DNA from 4 places in the Cupriavidus sp. Agwp_2 genome. Region 4 is predicted to be linked to each of the others. Evidence: predicted binding sites of a transcription regulator. Region 4 holds the regulator's gene; each other region holds the start of a gene.

Region 1 (5,184 bases), on a different replicon from region 4:
ATCGCCGAGGCGCTGCGGAAAAATCAGTGCGACATCAGTACCGGCACTGTCATCGACTCGAGCAGCGTGCGGGTGACACCGCCAAGGACCAGCTCATGCACCCGGCTGTGCCCGTAGGCGCCCATGACGATCAGGTCAGCATTTCGGTCTGCGGCGTGTGAGAGCAACATCTGGCCCACGTCATCGCCGTCTCCCGCCGAAAGCGTGCACAGCTGCGCTTCCACGCCATACCGAGCCAGCCAGTCCACGGCATACTGAGGGGGCGACACCCAAGGCCCCTTCAGAACGCTCGATGGTGTCCACGAAACCACTTCCACGGTGCCTGCGCGCTGCAGAAGCGGGAGCGCATCGCGGATGGCGCGCGCCGACTCGCGGCTGCCGTTCCACGCCACCATGACGTTCTTGCCAACGCTCGGGAACCGGCCCGCATACGGGACCACCAGCACCGGCCGCCCACATTGCAGCACGATGGATTCAACAAAGCCGGGCTCAGCGTAGGCGGCATCATCAGTGGGATCGTGCTGTCCGAGGATGACAAGATCGGCCCGATGTGCCTCTGCCTGGACCGTCGCCGCCGTGGCCCAGTCCGGCGCCCGCCATTCCGTATTGACGGCTATCTCGTCCGTCGCGCCCATCAGGGCATGGCGGGCCCCCTCGCCGACCTGATGCTGCCATTCGTTGTAGGAGGCGAGATAGCGGTCGCCGTCCACTAGGTAGCGCACGGCGGTGGGATCCGGCTTGCCGACGGCAAGCAGGCCGACCAGCGTGGATTGGAACTCCAGCGCCAGCTGGGTGGCGAGGTTCAGCCGGTCGTACACACGGCGGCTGGCGTCGAGATGAACCAGGATCGTTGCGTAGTCCATGGATTGTCTCCATCAGGCAGCCCCGAACGGGGCTTTGCTTAAATCTATATCGCCACCCCGCCCCGGATTTGTCGTGCATCAAGCCACCTTCCTGTCCGCGCCATAGGCGATACCGCTGGCACCACCACTACCGCTCTGGTGCGCGCCACTATGATTCCCATAGAGCGAGCGCCGGTTGGCATTGACCTGCGCTACGACTGAGCGGGGCGGCCAGGCGAGCATGAGAGGCCATTGGCGGGCACATCAGGTACGGGTTGCACCGGGCCGCCTGACGCCAACGCGAGCGTGCGCGGCTTCGGTGGCCGCAACGGGTCCGGTACGGCGCTACACGCTGCGCATAACGGCACCAACGCGCAGGCGGCAAGCCTGCGCCATCCTGGCCGTCTTGCCGGGGTGCATGACTGCAAGCGATTTTTCATGGGTGACCTCCTGTGGGGCGCGCACCGGCCGCCGCCGGCCACCACGTGCGCTTCACACCGCGAAGCGGACATGACCGCTGTGCAGCACGATGTGCTGCTCACCTGTCATCTCGAACAGCGCTCCCGCAACGCGTTCAATGTCGTTGCGGTTGCTCATGAATGCCGGCAGCAAATCTTCACTGCGGTACGAGCGCGCGCCGAAATGATCCTCAAGCGCCTCGGCAGTGATCTTATAGGTTGCTGGCAAGCCGTCCACCTTCGCGGCACACTGCAGGCTTGGTCCGGTCGGGCAATAACCCGGCATCTCGCCGGCAAAGTCGATTTTATGCATAGCTCTCTGGGGTAATGCCCTCCAAAGTCTGTTCGCCTGCTACGCCTCCTCGGCGCGAACAAGCAGGACGGGCGCGACGGCGAGGGTGATCACGCTTCGCGCGACGCTGCCCATGACGAGTCGCCGCACTCCCCGGCGGCCGTGCGTACCCATCACAACGAGATCGGCGTCCCAGCCATTGGCTTCGGCCGCGATCGTGGTAGCAACGTCGCCCTCGGCCATCGGCTTGCCCAGCAGCCGCGTTACGTGGCGAATGCCCGCCGCGGCAAGCCTGCTGGCGGCAGCCGCGAGGACGCTTTCGCCCGCCGTCGTGAGGTCCTCTATCAATCTCACCGGATCCAGGTTGCTGACATCCAGGAACGGGCTGCGGTCATCGACCACATGGACCACCTCCACTTCCGCGTTGGCGGCGAGCGCGATGATCATGGCCTGTTCCAGGGCAAGCTCCGATGCGGCGCCGCCGTCCATGGCGACAAGGATGCGCTGGTACATAGCGGCTTCTCCGGTGATAGGAGTCTGTGGTGGCTCGGGTCTGGACTTGTCTAATGCAGCGTAGAGCAACCGGCGCAACTGCTGTTGATACGTGTCAAAGCCGCTGCACGATGCTCCAACCGCCGCGGCGGGCGGGCATATGTCCCAGTTGATACGCATCAATGGCGGCCGCCACGCAAGACCTACGCTGCAGAAGCAGCGACGTCCGCTGCCAACTTGACCGGAGCCCCGTGATGACCCAAACCGCAATTGTTTATTACTCCCGCACCGGCACCGTACGCCAGGTGGCAGAGGCCGTTGCCGCGCGGACCGGATGGCCACTGGCCGAGGTCGCCGACGTGAAAAGCCGCGCCGGGATCCTTGGCGACATCCGGTCCGTTATCGATAACCTCTTTCACCGCCAGGTCGAGTACCGCTACGACGGCCCGACCCTCGATCGCTGCGAGCATATCGTGGTCCTGGCACCGGTATGGATGGGCAGGCTGGCGGCCCCGATGCGCAGCTTTCTGGCCGCCAGCGTCGCCAAGCCGCCGCTAGCCGCGCGCGTGTCGGCAATCTGTGTCATGGCATCGCTCGGGGGCTTCCAGGCAGAGGCGGAGATAGGCAAACTCACGGGAAAGACACCCGCGCCGGCACTCGTGCTGCTCGAACGAGACGTGCTGAGCGGCGATACCGCCGCCGAGATCGATGACTTCGTGCAGGCGTTGCGGTTCGCGGACTCCAGGCCTGCCCACGCCGAGCGTCCCGCCTGGTTGTCCCCGAACCAGACGTGAGCGCTTCTTGCGGCTCGGTCGCTCCTCTTTCGAGGCGTCCTGAACCGCCGCGAACTTGCGCGTTTTCGGCCCGCGGCGACACTGTCAGGCTGCGGGCTCAGCGACGCGGACAGGGTGTTGTGCCGCAGAGCAGCCAGTCGTCCTCGAGCGTATTGACCTGCAGCCGGAACGTCATGTCGAGCGGCTCGCCAGCGACGACGATGTCGCGCATCTGGTTCCGCCCTTGGTAGCTCACCGCGACCCGATAGGTACCTGGCTTGAGTCGCATGTAGAACAGCGGCCCGCTGGCGGTAGTTTGCAGCACGGCGCGACCCTCCTGGCTGGCCACGACCACCGTGGCACCGTCCAGCGGGTTGCCGCGCCCGGCATCCACCATCGTCAGCCGTACATTGAAACGCGCGGCGATGGCCAGCATGCTTTGAAAGCCAGCGTCATCGTCTCCACCCGAAACGTAGGAGACGCCGTGCTGCTCCATGATCTGCACGTCAGCGCCAGCGGGCGTAGCGCGAGCGGCGCAACCGACCGCCGCAACGGCAATCGCCAGCGACGACAGGCCGACGCCAAGGCTTCTTGAAACCTGCATTTGCGTTACTCCGAACGAATTGTTGGGTGTCCGCGGACTGGAACCGAACGGTCAGGGCGTATCGTTGCCCGACTGCTGCCTAACGAGCAGTACGGGGCGAACCGTCTTGCTGACGACGTGCTCCGAGACCGAGCCCAGCACCATGCGCCGCAAGCCGCGATGGCCATGTGTGCCCATGACGATCAGGTCTGCACTCCAGTGGTCCGCTTCCACGACGATCGCTTCGGCAACCTTCGCAGGGGTGCCAGGCGTCTCGGCCAACCTGCTGCTCCAGCGCACGCCGGCGGCACTCAGGCGCTCGCCGGCGCGTGCCAGCACCTGCTTGCCATAGGCAATGATGTCAGCCATCAGCCAGGGCCGGTAACCCGGCCTGATCTCGAAGAACAGGTCGCTGTCGTCGACGACGAACATTGCACTGACCTCGGCGTGGGTCGCCAACGCCATGGACACGGCTTGCTCCAGGGCATTTAAGGACGAGCGGCTGCCATCGATGGCTAGGAGAATGCGGCGGTACATGGCGACCTCGGCTCCGGCTGGTTCTTTCCAAAGTAGCGGTCGCAAGCACATGCGGGTTGATGCCAGTCAACGAAGCCCTAAGCGGGCCTAACAGAATAACTTTCTGAGATGCCGCCAGCAAAGGATGCAACAGGTGATGTTCAGGAAGGCTTCGTGGATGGTGGCAAGGCGCTCCGCTGGGCGGGAGGGCCGGGTGTGGCGGGCTATTCGATGCGGAAAAGGTCATGCGCCAGGGCGTAGCTGAACGCATAGTCCAGTTCACCGGACGCCTGGGCATGCAGCGTACAGAGCGGAGCGCCGGCTACAACCTCGTCGCCGGCGAGGACATGCAGCTCCAGCCCGGCCACCTGCCGGCGCGGAGCCCCGGCCAGCTTCGCCGCGCGCGCGACGTGCCGGTTGTCGATGGAGGTCACGATGCCGCTGCGAGCTGCGAGCACGTCGCGCCGGAACACCGCTTGCCCCGGGGTGCGCAGCCCCCCTTGCGCTTCACAAATCGCCTGGAACCGGGCCCAGGCGGCACCGCTGTCGAGCAGACTGCTGGCCTGCGGCCGTCCCTGTCCGACCGGTATCGCGCCGCAGAATTCCAGGAGCTCGCCCGTCAACAGCAGCGAGCGTTCGCGCAGGTCGGCGGGCGCCGTTGGCTGGCACTGCAACACCGCCAGCACGTCGAGCGCCTCGAGCGCGGGCCCGACGCCCCGGCCCACCGGCTGCGAGCCGTCGGTGCGCAGAATCCGGATTTTCAATCCGAAAGCGTCCGCGACTTTGGTCATGGCGATATGCAGGCGCTCCAGTTCGCTGTCGTCGCGGATCTTCGCCGTCAGTCCAACCGGCACGTCGATCAGCACATGGGTGGAGCCGGCGGCAATCTTCTTCGACAGGATAGAGGCCACCAACTGAGCATCGCTGTCGATATCCAGGGCGCGCTCCACGCGGATCAGCACGTCGTCCGCGGGACTCAGGCTCAGCGCGCCGCCGCCCCACACCAGCGCCGCCCCGACCTGCTCCACCACGCGCCGCAGTTCCGCCGCATCCAGCGTCACGCGGGTCAGGGCTTCCATCGTATCGGCGGTGCCGGCGGGCGAAGTGATCGCGCGCGACGAGGTCTTGGGCAGCAGCAGCCCTGCCGCTGCCGCAATGGCCACCACGATCGGCGTGGTGCGATTGCCCGGCAGCCCGCCAACGCAATGCTTGTCCGCAATCACCGCGC
Region 2 (5,184 bases), 1.3 Mb from region 4:
GGATATAGAAAAAGCTGCCGTCGGCATAGCCGAGAAAAAGCGACTGCAGCACCGGCGAGGTGTCCAGCGCGTCACGCAGCAAGGCCAGCCGCGCCAGCCGCGCGTCGACCGTGGAGGCCTCGGCCAGCGAACTGTGGCTGACCAGCTTGATGGCCATCTGCGCCGGCACGATCAGCTCGTTCACTTCGTCGAGCGTTTCCCGGCTGATGCGGTGGATGGCGTCGGAGGCAGCGGACTCCAGTGCCGTCTTGGTCATGAAGAAGTTGATGCCGCAAGTCAGCGCACCAACTGCCAGGACCAGCGACCCGAACAGCAGCCACAGGTGGACGTGAAGCGGGAAACTCTTGCGCGCTTGCATAGGCACCTCCCTCGGCAGGGTGTTGCACGGCGCGTAGCGGCGGCCGCCGCGTTACCTTGGCGGCCGTCCTGCGTGTAGCCCAACGTCCAGTTTCGAATGCGCGAGGGTGATCGTCAAGGCGCGCCTGGGGCGGCGCGGCGGCGCGGGGGATCAGCCGCCGATATTCAGCAGTGCCAGCACGCCAAGCACCACGAAGATCGCCGCGGCGATCTTGTGCACCAGCGCGATCGGCATCTTGTTGGCAAACTTGTCGCCCAGCAGCACGGCCGGCGCATTGGCGATCATCATGCCGAAGGTCGTGCCGGCCACCACCGCGACCACCGCATCGCTGAAGCGCGCTGCCAGCGCCACCGTGGCGATCTGCGTCTTGTCGCCCATCTCGGCGAAGAAGAAGGCAACGATGGTGGTGGCCAGGATGCCTAGCGCTCCCTTGACCGGCTTGGCCTGTTCGGCCTCGTCGAGCTTGTCGGGAATCAGCATCCATGCACCCATTGCGATAAAGCCCAGGCCCAGGATCCAGCGCAGCAGGCTTTCGCCGACCACATGCGTGATCCAGCCGCCGAGCGCGCCGGCAAAGCCGTGGTTGACGAGCGTGGCGATCAGGATGCCAAGGATGATGGGAAGGGGCTTGCGATAGCGCGCGGCCAGCACCAGCGACAGCAGTTGCGTCTTGTCGCCCATTTCAGCGAGCGCGACGATGCCTGTGGAGACGAGGAAGGCTTCCATGTTTTTTTGTGGGATAACCGGGCCGCAATGCATCGCGAGATGCCAATGACGCACACCTTTCCCGGCCCGGCCAGAAAGGTATGGTCATCGGTCTCGCCAGGCATGGACGCTGCCTGGGCCAGTCTGGCCAGGCGGGTCCGGAGCTGCGCACGCCATAACCGCAAGCGGTCAAGTCTGTTGACGTACGCCCCTGTCCCCCGGAGTCCGCATTGCGCGGCGCGGTGAGAGCAGGGCGGCTACTCCCCAATGGAAGCGCTAATTATAACCGTGGCGGCGGTGGGTCGTCCACCGCCGCCACGCGGGTGTGGCGCTCAGGCCGGTACCGGCGCGTTGTCGCTGGTCTGGCGGCCGCGGAAGTCGGTCCAGCACAGTGCCTTGAAGTCGTACAGCTTGCAGCGGCGCACGGTGTCGAAATACCAGCGCCAGGAGAAGTTCTCGACGATGATGCGGCCCGGCAGTGCATGCTCCAGCAGCGCCTGGGCGCGCTTGAGGCGGTACAGCGGCACGCTCATGTCAACGTGGTGCGCGGTGTGCTCCATGATGTGGTGCAGCGCGGAGCCAATGCCATGGCGGAAGCGCAGGTGCACGGTGGTCGAGACGAACGGCTGCGCCTTGGCCCACATGGTCTTGGTGTCGTACCACGCCACGCTGGCATGGGTATGGTGCACGTACAGCACAAAGCCCACGGTCACATTCCACACCAGGAAGGGCAGCACGAAGCCGGCGCCGACCAGCATCCAGGCCGACTGGCCCGTAGCAAGGGCCACTGCCACCAGCCCGCCGATCCAGGCCACGCCGAAGGCCGCCACCAGCAGGCAATCGCGAACGAAGACCGGGCGGCGCGTTGCCATTTGCCGCTTGCTGGGGAAAAACAGCTTGCTCCACCAGATCTCGACCAGGTAGTACAGGCCCGGGCCGAAGCCAGTGCGGTAGATGCGCTCCATCGCACGGCGCCAGCGCGGCAGCGCGTTGAATTCTTCCAGCGAATAGGGCGCCCAGACGAAGTCGAAGCCCTTCAGGTTGGTGTAGCCGTGGTGGACCACGTTATGGCCGACTTCCCACAGGCTGTAGGGCGTCAGTGACGGCAGGAAGGTCAGCCGGCCCAGCCATTTGTTCAGGCCGCGGCGCGGCGTCAGGCTCTGGTGGCAGGCATCGTGGCCGATGATGAACAGGCGCGCGATCACCAGCCCGGCCAGCACGCCCAACGCCAGCTTGGCGGCCCAGTGCGGGGCCAGCACCACGCCGGCCAGCACGGCGGCGAACAGCAGGTAGTCGAAGGCGAACAGCGCCAGCGCGCGCGGCGTGCTGCGCGCGCCCAACGGGATCAGCCAGCCGCGGATGATCTTGCGCGACGGAAAATGCGCATCCGGGGCGATCGGCTCTGGCAACGGCAGCCGGCCCGGCTTGGCGGACTGCCGGGCATGCGGGGCATGCTCGGGATGCGCTGCGGGCGCTGAGGGCGCTGATGGGATTGCGGTCATGCGGAACCTTCTGGTTTTGCGGTCGGATGGTGTCAGCCGTGCGGCGACGCATGCCGGCCATGGCGAAACCGTAAGGTTAGAAGGCTTTGCCGGTGGGGTTCTTGACGGGCGTCAATCCGGAGGGATGCGCTAAGCGGTAGAAGCGCGCCCGCCGCGCAGGGGCGGGCGCCATGATGTGGGATGTAATGGCAATATGTGACGGATCAGGCAGCGGCGCGCGCCGGCTCACCCATGATGTAGACGCTGTCGATCACGCGGTCGTCGCCCAGCATGGCAAAGGCGAACAGCTCTTCTTCCAGCGTCTCGGAGCGGTTGCTGCGGCGGGCGATCAGCGGCGTGGCCTTGGGATCGAGCACGACGAAGTCAGCCTCGCAGCCTTCGCTGAAGCTGCCGACGCGGGCGGTCCAGCCCAGCGCCTCGGCGGCGGCGCGCGTGGCCAGGTAGAACATGCGCAGCGCGGTCAGGTAGTAGCCGCCCATGCGTGCGACCTTGTGCGCGGCGTTCATGGTGCGGAACATCGAGAACGAGGTGCCGCCGCCGACGTCGGTCGCCAGCGTCACGTTCAGGCGGTTGGCGTCGGACTGGTGGAAGTCATAGAAGCCGCTGCCCAGGAACAGGTTGGAGGTGGGGCAGTGCGCCACCGCGGCGCCGCTGTCGGCCAGCCGGCGGCGGTCGTCCTGGTCCAGGTAGATGGCGTGGCCGTACATCGCGCCGGGGCGCAGCAGGCCGTAGCGGTCGTAGACGTCCAGGTAGCTGCGGGAATCCGGGAACAGCTCGGCGACCCATTTCACTTCGTCGCGGTTCTCGGCCACGTGGGTCTGGATAAAGGCGTCGGGATAGGCGCGCGCCAGTTCGCCGCAGGCGGCCAGCTGCGCTTCAGTCGAGGTCGGCGCGAAACGCGGCGTGATGGCGTACGACAGGCGGCCCTTGTTATGCCAGCGCGACAGCAGGTCGGCCGAGTCCTTCGCGCCGGTTTCGGCGGTATCGCGCAGGAATTCGGGGCAGTTGCGGTCCATCATCACCTTGCCGGTGACCATGCGCAGGTTGCGCGCCTCGCTTTCGGCAAAGAGCGCGTCGGCCGAAGCCTTGTGCACCGTGCTCCAGACCACCGCGCTTGTGGTGCCGTTGCGCAGCAGTTCTTCGGTAAAGAAGCCGGCCACGCCGCGCGCGTATTCGGGATCGGCGAAGCGGCGCTCTTCCGGGAAGGTGTAGGTGTCGAGCCAGTGCAGCAGGCCCGGCGACGGCGACGCGATCATGTCGGTCTGCGGGTAGTGCACGTGGGTGTCGATAAAGCCAGGCACGATCAGCTTGCCGCGGTGGTCGACGATCTCGGCGCCGGCCGGGATGCGTTCAACGAGCTTCGCATACTCGCCGGCCGCGGCGATGCGGCCGTCGGTGACGATCAGCACCCCATCGTCCCAATACTGGTACGCATCCTCATGGAACTGCGGGTCGCGCAGGAAATGCAGCACGCGGCCGCGGATGGCACGGGTGGTGGATTCAGTCGTGGGGGTGGTCGTCATCGTTTGTCTCTTGTCGCCGGCCCGCGCGTGAATACGCGGCGGGTCGGGCTATTGCATGCGCCGTTCAGGCCGTGGGGGCCGTCGCGGGCGGGGATTTGGGCCTGGCCGACCAGAAGTGGTCGACTTCGGCCAGGAACTCGGCCTTCTGCTGGTCGGACAGGAAGGCCGCTTCAAAGCTGTTGCGCGCCAGCTTGTGTGCGTCGGACTCGTCCAGCGGCAGCGCGTCGAAGGTGGCTTCCCAGTTGGCGTTCATGTAGCCGCCAAAGTAGGCCGGATCGTCCGAATGCAGCGTGATCGCCACGCCCGCATCCAGCATGCGCTTGAGCGGGTGGTCGCGCAGGTCGGGGTAGACCTTGAGCTTGACGTTGGACAGCGGGCATACCGTCAGCGCCACGCGCTCGCGCGCCAGGCGCTGGATCAGCGCGGCATCGTCGATGGCACGCACGCCGTGGTCGATGCGCTCGACGTTGAGGATGTCGAGTGCGTCGGTGACATATTGCGCCGGACCTTCCTCGCCAGCGTGTGCGACCAGGTGCAGGCCCAGCTCCTTCGCCCGCGCGAACACGCGTGCGAACTTCTCCGGGGGGTTGCCTTTCTCGGAGGAATCCAGCCCCACGCCGACGAAGCGATCGCGGTAGGACAGCGCGGCTTCCAGCGTGGCAAAGGCGTCTTCTTCCGACAGGTGGCGCAGGAAGCACAGGATCAGGCTGCTGGAGAAGTCATACTCCGTGCGTGCCTGGGCCAGCGCGTCGGCAATGCCGTCGATCACCACGCCGATCGGCACGCCGCGCGCGGTATGGGTCTGCGGATCGAAGAAGATCTCGGCGTGGCGGACATTGTCGGCGACGGCGCGCTTGACGTAGTCCATGGTCATGTCGAAGAAATCTTCCTCGGTCAGCAGCACGCTGGCGCCGGCGTAGTAGATGTCCAGGAACGACTGCAGGTCGGTAAAGGCATAGGCGGCGCGCAGCGCCTCCACGCTGGGGTAGGGCAGCGCCACCTGGTTGCGCTGGGCGAGCCGGAAGATCAGTTCCGGCTCAAGCGTGCCTTCGATATGCACATGCAGTTCGGCCTTTGGGGTACGGCGGATTTTGTC
Region 3 (5,184 bases), 1.4 Mb from region 4:
CCGCGCCTGAAGGAAGGCATGGACGCAGTCCACAACTACGCACTGAAGGGCAAGGGCGTGATGCCGCCCAAGGGTGGTTACGCCGGCCCGGACGCCGACGTGATCGCCGCGTCGGACTACATGGCCAACGCCGCCAAGTAAGAGACAGCTGCGCTGCAAACAAAAACGCCCGCGAAATTCGCGGGCGTTTTTTTATGCCTGGCGGCGCTTACACGACGCGCGAGTAGCGGGCCCGCGGCACGAAGCGGATCGGTTGCGCGCCGTCGTTGGCGGCCTGGGGGGTATCGTGGCCCTCGGGCCCGGCGAGCGCGGCGCGGGCGGCATCGTCGCGCAGGTAGCGGTCGAACACCATCGCCACGCGCCGGACCAGCAGCCGGCCAAGCGGCGTGACCGTGATGCGGGCGGGCTCGATCTGCACCAGGCCGTCGACTGCCAGGGTGGCAAGTTCGGCCAGTTCCGGCGCGAAGTCGGCGCCGAAATCGATGCCGTGGCGCCGCTCCAGCGCCGGGATTTCCAGCACGCCGTTGCACATCAGCGCGCCGATCAGTTCGCGCCGCAGGTGATCGTCGGCCGTCATGGCCACGCCGCGCACCAGCGGCAGGCGGCCCTGGTCGAGCGCGCCATAGTACTCGTCCAGCGTCCGCGCGTTCTGCACGTAGCGCCCCGCCACCGCGCCGATCGCGGAGATGCCGAGGCCGAGCTGGTCGTAGCCGGCGTGCGTGGAATAGCCCTGGAAGTTGCGCTGCAGCCGGCCTTCGCGCTGCGCCACGGCGAGGTCGTCGTCGGGCAGCGCGAAGTGGTCCATGCCGATGTAGACGTAGCCCTCGGCGGTCAGGCGTTCGATGGTGGAAACCAGGATGTCGAGTTTCTCGCCCGCCGGCGGCAGCGCGCTTTCGTCGATGCGCCGCTGCGGCTTGAACACATGCGGCAGGTGCGCGTAGCTGTAAACCGATAGGCGGTCGGGCCGCAGCGCCAGCACCTGGTCGATGGTGCGGCCAAAGCGCGCGGCGGTCTGGTGCGGCAGGCCATAGATCAGGTCGAGGCTGACCGAGCGGAAGCCGAGCCGGCGCGCGGCGTCGATCACGGCACGGGTCTCTTCGTAGGACTGGATCCGGTGGATGGCCTGCTGCACCTCAGGATCGAAATCCTGCACGCCCAGGCTGACGCGGTTGAAGCCCAGCTCGGCCAGCAGCGCCATGCGCGCGTCATCGACCCGGCGCGGATCGATCTCGATCGAATGCTCGCCATCGGGCGGCAGTTCGAAATGCTGGTGCAGCAGCGCCATCACGCGGCGCATTTCGTCGGGATCCAGGAAGGTTGGCGTGCCGCCGCCCCAGTGCGACTGGAGCACGCGCCGGCGCGTACCGAGCCGCGCGGCGAGCAGCGCCATCTCGCGGCCCAGGTAGGTGACGTAGCGCGCGCTGCGGCCGTGGTCGCGCGTGATGATCTTGTTGCAGCCGCAGTAGTAGCAGATGTTCTCGCAGAACGGGATATGCAGGTACAGCGACAGCGGCGCGGGCGCATCGGCGCGGCACGCGGCCAGTGCGTCGTGGTACAGCGACAGATCCGGGCTGTTGTGGAAGCGGTCTGCGGTAGGGTAGGAGGTGTAGCGCGGGCCGTTGCCGTCGATGCGGCCGGCGAGTGCACGAAAGTCCGACAGCGCGCGGCGGTCGGGCGCAGGGGTAGTCATGGCAAGCGGATTCATGGGGGCGCGGGGGAACGGTATTTGACAGCCCATGCTAGGACCGCACGCGGCGCGTTGCGTTGACCGTGGTCAAGCGCAACGCTGGCCGGTGCGCGCAGCGTGGGCGCCGCACGTCACACGGCGGTCATACGTGGCGGATACGCTGCGCGCCGGCGCCACTTGCGCCCGCTTCCCTTCTGCGCCATGCCGATCCCGGATTCCCTGCCCAACCTTATGCCGTACCTACCGCTGCGCCGACGCCTGCTGGCGGCCGGTGCTGCCGCCCTGGCGCTGCCCGCTGCACCGCTGCTGGCCCAGTCCACGGCGCGCCGCACCGTGGTGGTCGGCCACCTGATCGACCGCGGCGGCGCGCAGGCCGATCTGGCGCGCGACTACCTGGCCGGCGCCAAGGTGCTGTTCGACGCGGCCAACGCCGCCAATGGCCAGGTACGCATCGTCCACGTGGTGCGTGACGCCGATCCCGATCCGCGCCGCGCGCTGGCGCAGGCCTTGGCGCTGGCCGACAGCGAACGCGCGGAACTGCTGTTCGGCGCCGGCGACCGCATCCTGCCGGCGCTGGCGTCATCGGCCGAGCTGGCCCGGCGCGGCGTGCAGATCGTCGCGCCGCTGTCGGGCCTGGCGCTGGCGGGGGACAACGTCTGGTTCACTCGCGCCGACTACCAGGCCGAACTCGACGCAGCGGTGCGCCAGCTGCGCAGCTATGGCCTGAGCGCGATCGCGCTGGCGGTGGCGCCCGACTTCGCCACGCAGTCGCTGGCCCGGCTGGAGGCGCAGACCGGCACCCGCGCGGTGCCGCTCGATCCCAGAGCCGATCCCGGCGGCGACGCCGCGGCACGGCGCATTGCCGCTGCCCGCCCCGGCGCCGTGATCGTTGCGGGCGATACGCTGGCTTATGCCGGACTGGGCCGCGCGCTGGCGGCACAGGGCTGGTATGGCTTCCTGGTCGGGCTGTCGTCGGTCAGCGCCACGGCTGCGCGCGAGATACTGGGCTCCGGCTACGCCGGCGGCATGGTGCTGACCCAGGTCGCGCCTGGTCCGCAGCAGGCCACGCTGCGCGTGGTCAGGGAACACGTGGCGCGCATGAAGCAATACCTGGACGAGCCGCCGTCGCCGGCGACGCTGGCCGGCTATATCGGTGCCGCATGGCTGGCTCGGGCGCTGGCGGGCATGCGCACCAGCGGCGCCCCGGAGCTGCGCCGCGCACTGCAGGGCCGTGTCGACGTGGGGGACTTTACGCTCGACTTCAGCCACGGGCAGCGCGGCTCGCAGTACGTCACGTTGGCAGTGTCAGGCGCGCGGTAGCGACAGGCGCGCGCGCAGGCCGCCTTCCGGGCGGTTGGACAGGATCAGCTCGCCGCCATGCCGTGCGGCGATGTCGGCGGCGATCGACAGGCCCATGCCGACCCCGCCGGTGGCGCGGCTGCGCGACGATTCGAGCCGGTAGAACGGCTCCATCACGCGTGCCAGCTGGTCTTCCGGGATGCCGGGGCCGTCGTCGCAGATATCGATCAGCACCCGTGCCGGGCTGTCGGTCAGCACGATGCTGGCCGCGCCGCCATAGCGCCGCGCATTCTCGACCAGGTTGACGACCGCGCGCCGCAGCTCGGACGGCCACGCCAGCAGTGGCTGCGCCTGGCCGCTGAGCGCGACCTCGTGGCCGGTATCGGCGGCGTCGTCCACCACCGCCTGCAGCAGCGCCAGCACGTCCACGCGCTGGCGCGGGCCGCTGGCTTCGTCGCGGTCACGCAGGTAATAGAGGGTGGCGTCGATCAGGCCGTTCATTTCGGCGAGATCCTGGCGCAGGCGGTAGCGCACCTCGCCCGCGTCGATGCGTTCGAGACGCAGGCTCATGCGCGTCAGCGGCGTGCGCAGGTCGTGCGAGACCGCGGCGAGGAAGCGCGATTGCTGGGCGAGTTGGGTGCGGATGCGCTGCTGCATGAGGTTCAGCGCCTGTGCGGCCGCCCGGGCTTCGGCGGGGCCGCCGGTCTCGTCCAGCGGCGGCGCGTGTACGTCCTGCGCCAGCCGCCCCGCGCCGCTGGCCAGCTGCTGCACCGGCCGCGCCAGCAGCCGTGCGCCGACCCATGCCGCCGCCACCATTGCCGCCACCTGGATCACCATGCCGAGGTGCGGCGGCCACGGCCAGCGCGGCGGCGGGCGATGCTGCGGAGCGCCCTGCCCTGCGGGTCGGCCTGGCGCGCCCTCGGGCGGTGGCCCCCGGTGCCAGGCTTCAGGCGGCGGCGGACCATCCGGCCCCCTCGGACCGTCACGCAGCGCGCGTTCCATGCCGGGCCGCGGAAACAGGTTTTCGATGACCGTCATGCCGAGCAGGTGGACGGCCAGCATGATCGTGGCCATCACCACGAACAGCCGCAGGAACATCGAGTCGTAGCGCGCCAGGCGCCCGTTGCCGGGCATCGGGCTCATCCTTCCAGCGTGGCGGTGAAGACGTAGCCTTCGCCGCGCACGGTGCGGATCAACGCGGGGTCGCGCGGGTCGTCGCGCAGTTTCTGGCGCAGCCGCGAGACCAGCAGGTCGATGCTGCGGTCGAACACGTCGAGCCCGCGCCCGCGCGCCTGGTTGATCAGCAGCTCGCGGTCAAGCACGCGGTTGGGCTGCTCGACAAAGGCCAGCAGCAGGCGGAATTCCGCATTGGACAGCGGCACCACCACCTCGTCCCGGTCGACCAGCTGGCGCAGCGTGGTGTTCAGGCGCCAGTCGCCGAAGCGCAACTCATGGCCCGAAGGCGGCGCCGCGCGGCGGCCATTGGCGCCCGGGCCGCCCGGGCCGGCATGGGCGCGGCTGCGGCGCAGCACGGTGTGGATGCGCGCCACCAGCTCGCGCATCTCGAACGGCTTGGTGACGTAGTCGTCGGCGCCGACCTCCAGCCCGACCACGCGGTCTGCCAGCTCGGCGCGCGCGGTCAGCATGATCACGGCAACGTTGGTCTGCGCGCGCAGTTCGCGGCACAGCGCCAGGCCATTCTCGCCGGGCAGCGACAGGTCGAGGATGACGAGGTCATAGGCCGTGGCGGCCATCGCCTGGCGCATCGCGGTGCCGTCCTCGACCCCGTCCGCATGCATGCCGAAGGTGGACAGGTACTCGGCCAGCATGGCGCGGATCTGGGGATCGTCGTCGACGATCAGCAGGCGGATGGGAAGCGGCGGGGTGAATTCCATAAGCGAAGATAACGGCATCTGACGGGCGACCGGACGATCGGACGATCGGACGATCAGACGATCGGGGCGACGTCGTGGCCGATGCCGGGGGCGTGCGGTGCCCCACTGTACCAGCGGAGGGTGGCGGCACTATGCCGGCTTTGTATCAGGCCTGATACGCAGCGTTGCCGGCAGGCCTGCCATGTACGCCATTGCAATACGGCGCAGACCAAGTGCTCAAGCATTGTGGCGCGGCCTTCCCTAGCATGGACCGGCATCGATACCACTACAGGAGAATTCCATGCCCGTCCTGCCCGTCCTCAC
Region 4 (5,184 bases):
CCCGCAGGAGAAACCATCCATGAACGCACCCGGGACCGAAGAAGTGGCCCGGGCGGCCGACCCCCAGCGGTCGGCCGCTGCGCCTGCCGAGACCTCGGATGAAACACTGTACGAGGTCCGCCGCAAGATCTATCCGCGCTCGGTCACGGGCGCATTCTCCAGTTGGCGCGTCTGGCTGGTCCTCTTCACCCAGCTGATTTACTACGGCACGCCCTGGCTCCAGTGGAACGGACGCCAGGCCGTGCTGTTCGACCTTGGCGAACGCAAGTTCTATATCTTCGGGCTGGTGCTGTGGCCGCAGGATGTCATCTACCTCGCCGTGCTGCTGGTCATTTCGGCGCTGGCGCTGTTCTTGTTCACGGCAATTGCCGGGCGGCTGTTTTGCGGCTATGCCTGTCCACAGACGGTCTATACCGAGATATTCATGTGGATCGAGCGGCGGATCGAGGGCGACCGGATCGCGCGCATCCGCCTGGATGGCGATCCCTGGAGCCTGCGCAAGCTGCGCCTCAAGGCCACCAAGCACTTCCTGTGGGTACTGATCGCCCTGTGGACTGGGTTCACCTTCATCGGCTACTTCGCGCCGATTCGTGAACTTGGCGGCGAGCTGGCGAGTTTGTCGCTGGGCCCGTGGCAGACGTTCTGGATGCTGTTCTACGCGTTTGCCACCTGGGGCAACGCGGGCTTCATGCGCGAGCAGGTATGCAAGTACATGTGCCCGTACGCGCGTTTCCAGAGCGTGATGGTCGACCGCGACACCTATGTCGTTACCTACGACATCGGCCGGGGCGAGCCGCGTGGCAGCCGTTCGCGCAAGACCGATCATCGCCAGGCGGGCCTGGGCGATTGCGTCAACTGCAGCATTTGCGTCCAGGTGTGCCCGACCGGCATCGACATCCGCGACGGCCTGCAGTATGAATGCATCGGCTGCGGTGCCTGCATCGACGCCTGCAACCAGGTCATGGACAAGATGTCCTATCCGCGCGGCCTGATCCGGTACACGTCGGAAAATGCCATGCGCAAGGCGCTGTCGGCGGCAGCGTCGCGCAAGCGCTTGATGCGCCCGCGTGTCATCATCTATTCGGTGGTGTGGGTTGCGCTGCTTGCGGGCTTCGTCGCTTCGATCGCGCTGCGCACGCCGCTGAAGGTGGACATCATCCGCGACCGCGGCGCGTTGGGCCGGGAAGTCGAGGGCCGCTGGATCGAGAACGTCTATCGCCTGCAGCTGATCAACACGACTGAAGGGCCGATGCACATCAGCGTGCGAGCCGACAGCGACGAGTTGAAAAACCTGACGGTCGAATACGACAAGCAGGCCGAGTCGCTGGCGCCGACGTCGAACCGGCTGTTGCCGATCCGCATACGCGTGCCGATCGAATACGCCGCGCAAGGCACGCACAAGATCAGCGTGACGGTGACCAGCGAAGCAACTGAGCGGGGCAGCGCCGAGATCCGGCAAACCACCAGCTTTATCGTGCCGCGCGACCTGTGACGCCAGGCGCTCGGTGCAGAACTTAAGGGGGCATGATGAATCAGCAAGGCAATCCGTGGTGGAAAGAGCCGTGGCCGTGGCTGTTGATGAGCGGCCCGCTGGTCGCGATGGTGGCGTGCGGCGTCACCATCTGGCTTGCGTCGTCGCATCCTGACATGCCGGTGCAGGGCGCGGCGCGTCATGGACTGGTGGTCGAGAAGGCGGAGGCAGTGCGGCCTCAGCCGAGCGCAGCGAGGCAGCCATGAGGTTGCGCTGGCTGATGTGGGTCTTGTGGCCGGGGTTCCTGATGGCGGGCTTCGCCACCGCGACGGTGTTCTCGGTCGTGGATCCCGGCGACCTGAAGTTCTTCGGGCATCCGATCGAGGCGTCGCGCGAATCGATCTATACGATGAGCTTCCTGCTGGCGTGGATATTCTGCGCGCTGTCCAGCGGGCTGACGCTGTACACGATGCCGACGCGACTTAGCGATACCGACGAGCTGGAGTGAAGGGGGATGCTTGCGCCGCCCTGTGCGGCGCAAGCGCAATGCGGTGTGGTGTGGTGTGGTGTGGGAAAGGGTCAGCAGCTGCGGCTGTAGAGCTGCTTGATGCCGGCGAGATCCACCAGCTTCACGTGGCGCTGGCGAATCTGAATCAGGCCGGCTTCAGCGAAGCGCGAGAACAGGCGGCTGACGGTTTCCAGTTTCAGGCCCAGGTAGCTGCCGATTTCCTCGCGGCTCATGCGCATCACGAATTCGGTCGACGAGTACCCGCGTGCCGAAAGGCGCTCCGACAGGTTGATCAGGAACGCGGCCAGGCGCTCTTCGGCGCGCATCGAGCCGAGTGTCACCAGCATCAGCTGGTCGTGCGTGATTTCCTTGCCCATCAGCCGCAGGAACTGGTGCTGCAGCGAAGGCAGGTCTGCGGACAGGGTCTGGAGGTCACCAAGGCGGACTACGCAGACTTCGGTATCTTCCAGCGCGGTCGCGTCAGAGGCATGCTGCATTTCCCCCAGGCCGTCGAGTCCGACGATCTCGCCTGGCAGATGGAAACCGGTAATCTGTGAACGGCCGTCTTCGGTCGTGACGTGCGTCTTGAGCGTGCCGAAGCGAACGGCATAAACCGCGGTGAGGGGATCGCCCATGCGATACAAGGTCTCACCCTTATGGACCCGGATGCGTTCCTGCACCAGCGTGTCCATCTTGGTAAGGTCTTGCTGGGACATGCCAACCGGAAGGCACAGTTGCCCCATCGCGCATGTGGAGCAACGGGGCGACATTTCGGTGATTGGAATGGAGGTAAGCAATTGGAACCTGCAAGATTGGATGCGAGGGCGCGATCAGGACATTTTACCGTGCGATGTGATGCGGCAGGGAGCCAGATTTGACATTTGGTGTGCTAATTAGCGTTTTTATGCTGGCATTGCTGGGCGGCGTGCACTGTGCAGCAATGTGTGGCGGCATCGCGCTGGCAGTCGAACAACCACGTGGCAGCGTTGCGGCCATGACCTTCGTGCGCAGCCGTGCTGCCTGGGTCGGCGAGTTGCTGGCAATGCACCTGGGCAGGATTTCGACCTACATGATGCTAGGCGCGCTACTGGGCGCGATCGGCGCCGGCGCGTGGAAGCAGGATTACCTGCCGTTGCAGCGCTGGCTGTTCGGTGCCGGCAGCGCGATGCTGCTGTGGTCGGGCTGGCGCCTGCTGCGCGGCAATGCCTTTACCGTGGCATGGCTGGAGCGGCTGGCGGCGCGGGCTGGCAGTGGCGTGGCGCGGCAGTTGGGCCGGCTAGGCGGCAACATGCCCGCGTTCGTGCGTGCGCATGGGGGCCTTGCCAGGCGCTACGGGGTTGGACTGGCCTGGGGGCTGGTGCCGTGCGGCATGGTCTATGGTGCGCTGACGCTTGCGCTGCTCGCCGGCAATGCCGGTTCCGGCGCACTGGTGATGGGCGTGTTCGGCGTCGGCACGCTGCCCAACCTGATGGTGCTGTCGGGGCTGTCCGGCTACCTGCGCAGCCTGTCGCGGCAGCGCGCGGTGCGGGTGGGCGCGGGCGTGGCGGTCATGGCGTTCGGGGCCCTTGGCCTGGCGCGCGCGGTGTTGCTGCCACATTCGCTGGCAGAGCAGGGTTTCTGCCTGGTCTTTTGAGGCGCATGGGGCGCGCGGCGCAGCGAATGATGGTTGCGGGCAAGGGCGGGAATGCCATACAATCGCCAACATTGCGGTATCGCGCGGTGTTTTGTAAGCAACGGCGAGCAGCGCCAAGCGGCCTTCCTACCAGAAGGCACGCCCACGGCGGCGGGAAGCGTTGGTGGTTCGATGCCCGGCCCGGCCCGCGGTCCATCCGGTTCAAAAGATCAAAGCCCGGCTGGCACTGCGGTGTTGGAGATGCCGGCCTTGCTCCCGATACCCGTTTTTCTTGCGTCCGAGGCGTTCAGTTCGCCGACAGCAGCGTCCGGTTTTCGGATGTGCCACGCAAGAGGTTCGCTGACCGGCCCATGGCGGCATGCGAACGATCTCCTGCCGGAGTGACCCGGCAACTCGATGCAAAGAATGGAAGTGCACGGCTTGGATGCAGCAGGTATCCGGGTGAGCTGCGCAATGAGATGGCGATGGCATTGGCGTCGCTGTATCCAAAATCTCCGGTGCCCCGGATCCGTCCGGGAGCAGGTGCAAAGACAGGCTGCACACCATCAACATGAATACCCAAGAGGCGAAGATCGTCCTCGAGACGGCGCTGATCTGCGCGCAGGAACCTTTGCGCGTCAATGATCTGCGACGGCTGTTCGCCGACGATGTCGGCGCGGACACCGTCCGCGTGCTGCTGGAGGAGTTGCGCCAGGACTGGCGCCCGCGCGGCGTGGAGCTAGTGTCGCTGGCCAGCGGCTGGCGCTTCCAGAGCCGCCCCGAAATGCGCGAATACCTCGACCGCCTGAATCCTGAAAAGCCGCCGAAATATTCGCGCGCCGTGATGGAGACGCTGGCGATCATCGCTTATCGCCAGCCGGTGACGCGCGGCGATATCGAGGAAATCCGCGGCGTGACGGTTAGTACGGAAGTCATTAAGAAGCTGGAAGACCGTAGCTGGATCGAGGTGATCGGCCACCGCGACGTGCCGGGCCGGCCGGCCCTGTATGCCACCACCAAGGCCTTCCTGGACGACCTCGGGCTGCGCACGCTGGACGAGTTGCCGCCGCTTGAAGATGCCCAGGCGCAGGCGCAGGCAACGCTGCTGGATCAGCAGGCCATCGATTTCGAGGCGCTGGCGGCAGGCAAGCCCGGTAGCGCCGATGAAGAGGCGTTTGCCGAGCCGGCGGGGGGCGAAGCATCCGCCGCCGGCGAGCCCGAAGTCACGGACGCCGGCCAGGCATCCACAAACGGCGAAATCGCCAACGGATTCGACCTGCAGCCGCACCAGCATGGGGCTGAGGAAATGGGCGCCGAAGGCGAACCGAACGAACCTGCCGACCCGGCCGAATCCGATCCGGACGGGGCGCGGGGAGAGCTGTTGGAAGACAGCGCCCCGCCGCACCCGAGCGAGCACGACGAGCGCGTGCCGAACTGAACAACATGCAACATCCGATAGTGAATACCTTGTCTGATTCCGTTGAGCAAGACGCCCGCAACGCGGGCGCACCCGCCGATTCCGGCGCCGCAGAACCCGGATCGGGCAGCGAAGCCGCGCCCCGCCGCAAGGGGCTGCGCCGTGGGCTGAGGAAC

The links. Region 4 encodes FNR, which switches genes on or off when oxygen is low (the NO sensors DNR and NnrR bind a similar motif). Its sites were predicted from a motif close to TTGATNNNNATCAA; they were not measured.
Region 1: the regulator FNR is predicted to act here: its motif matches at 4,034-4,047, upstream of LPA45_RS32390 (universal stress protein).
Region 2: the regulator FNR is predicted to act here: its motif matches at 2,667-2,680, upstream of LPA45_RS04575 (fatty acid desaturase).
Region 3: the regulator FNR is predicted to act here: its motif matches at 1,765-1,778, upstream of hemN (oxygen-independent coproporphyrinogen III oxidase).

Annotation. Positions count from the first base shown of each region.
Region 1 covers NZ_CP088085.1:448,765-453,948, forward strand. The annotation lists gene LPA45_RS32365 (universal stress protein) at 24-863, opposite strand; gene LPA45_RS32370 (DUF1488 domain-containing protein) at 1,335-1,613, opposite strand; gene LPA45_RS32375 (universal stress protein) at 1,653-2,105, opposite strand; gene LPA45_RS32380 (flavodoxin family protein) at 2,339-2,878, shown strand; gene LPA45_RS32385 (carboxypeptidase regulatory-like domain-containing protein) at 2,976-3,461, opposite strand; gene LPA45_RS32390 (universal stress protein) at 3,513-3,977, opposite strand; gene LPA45_RS32400 (thymidine phosphorylase family protein) at 4,181-5,184, opposite strand, start outside.
Region 2 covers NZ_CP088083.1:980,917-986,100, forward strand. The annotation lists gene LPA45_RS04565 (HD domain-containing phosphohydrolase) at 1-358, opposite strand, end outside; gene LPA45_RS04570 (TMEM165/GDT1 family protein) at 509-1,084, opposite strand; yybP-ykoY riboswitch at 1,149-1,345, opposite strand; gene LPA45_RS04575 (fatty acid desaturase) at 1,396-2,565, opposite strand; gene guaD (guanine deaminase) at 2,769-4,088, opposite strand; gene LPA45_RS04585 (adenosine deaminase) at 4,153-5,184, opposite strand, start outside.
Region 3 covers NZ_CP088083.1:3,641,623-3,646,806, forward strand. The annotation lists gene LPA45_RS17115 (cytochrome c5 family protein) at 1-141, shown strand, start outside; gene hemN (oxygen-independent coproporphyrinogen III oxidase) at 209-1,690, opposite strand; gene LPA45_RS17125 (ABC transporter substrate-binding protein) at 1,919-3,007, shown strand; gene LPA45_RS17130 (sensor histidine kinase) at 2,993-4,120, opposite strand; gene LPA45_RS17135 (response regulator) at 4,126-4,881, opposite strand; gene LPA45_RS17140 (hypothetical protein) at 5,162-5,184, shown strand, end outside.
Region 4 covers NZ_CP088083.1:2,249,101-2,254,284, reverse strand. The annotation lists gene ccoG (cytochrome c oxidase accessory protein CcoG) at 20-1,492, shown strand; gene LPA45_RS10590 (FixH family protein) at 1,528-1,737, shown strand; gene LPA45_RS10585 (hypothetical protein) at 1,734-1,979, shown strand; gene fnr (fumarate/nitrate reduction transcriptional regulator Fnr) at 2,051-2,776, opposite strand; gene LPA45_RS10575 (sulfite exporter TauE/SafE family protein) at 2,854-3,612, shown strand; gene scpB (SMC-Scp complex subunit ScpB) at 4,163-5,029, shown strand; gene rluB (23S rRNA pseudouridine(2605) synthase RluB) at 5,035-5,184, shown strand, end outside.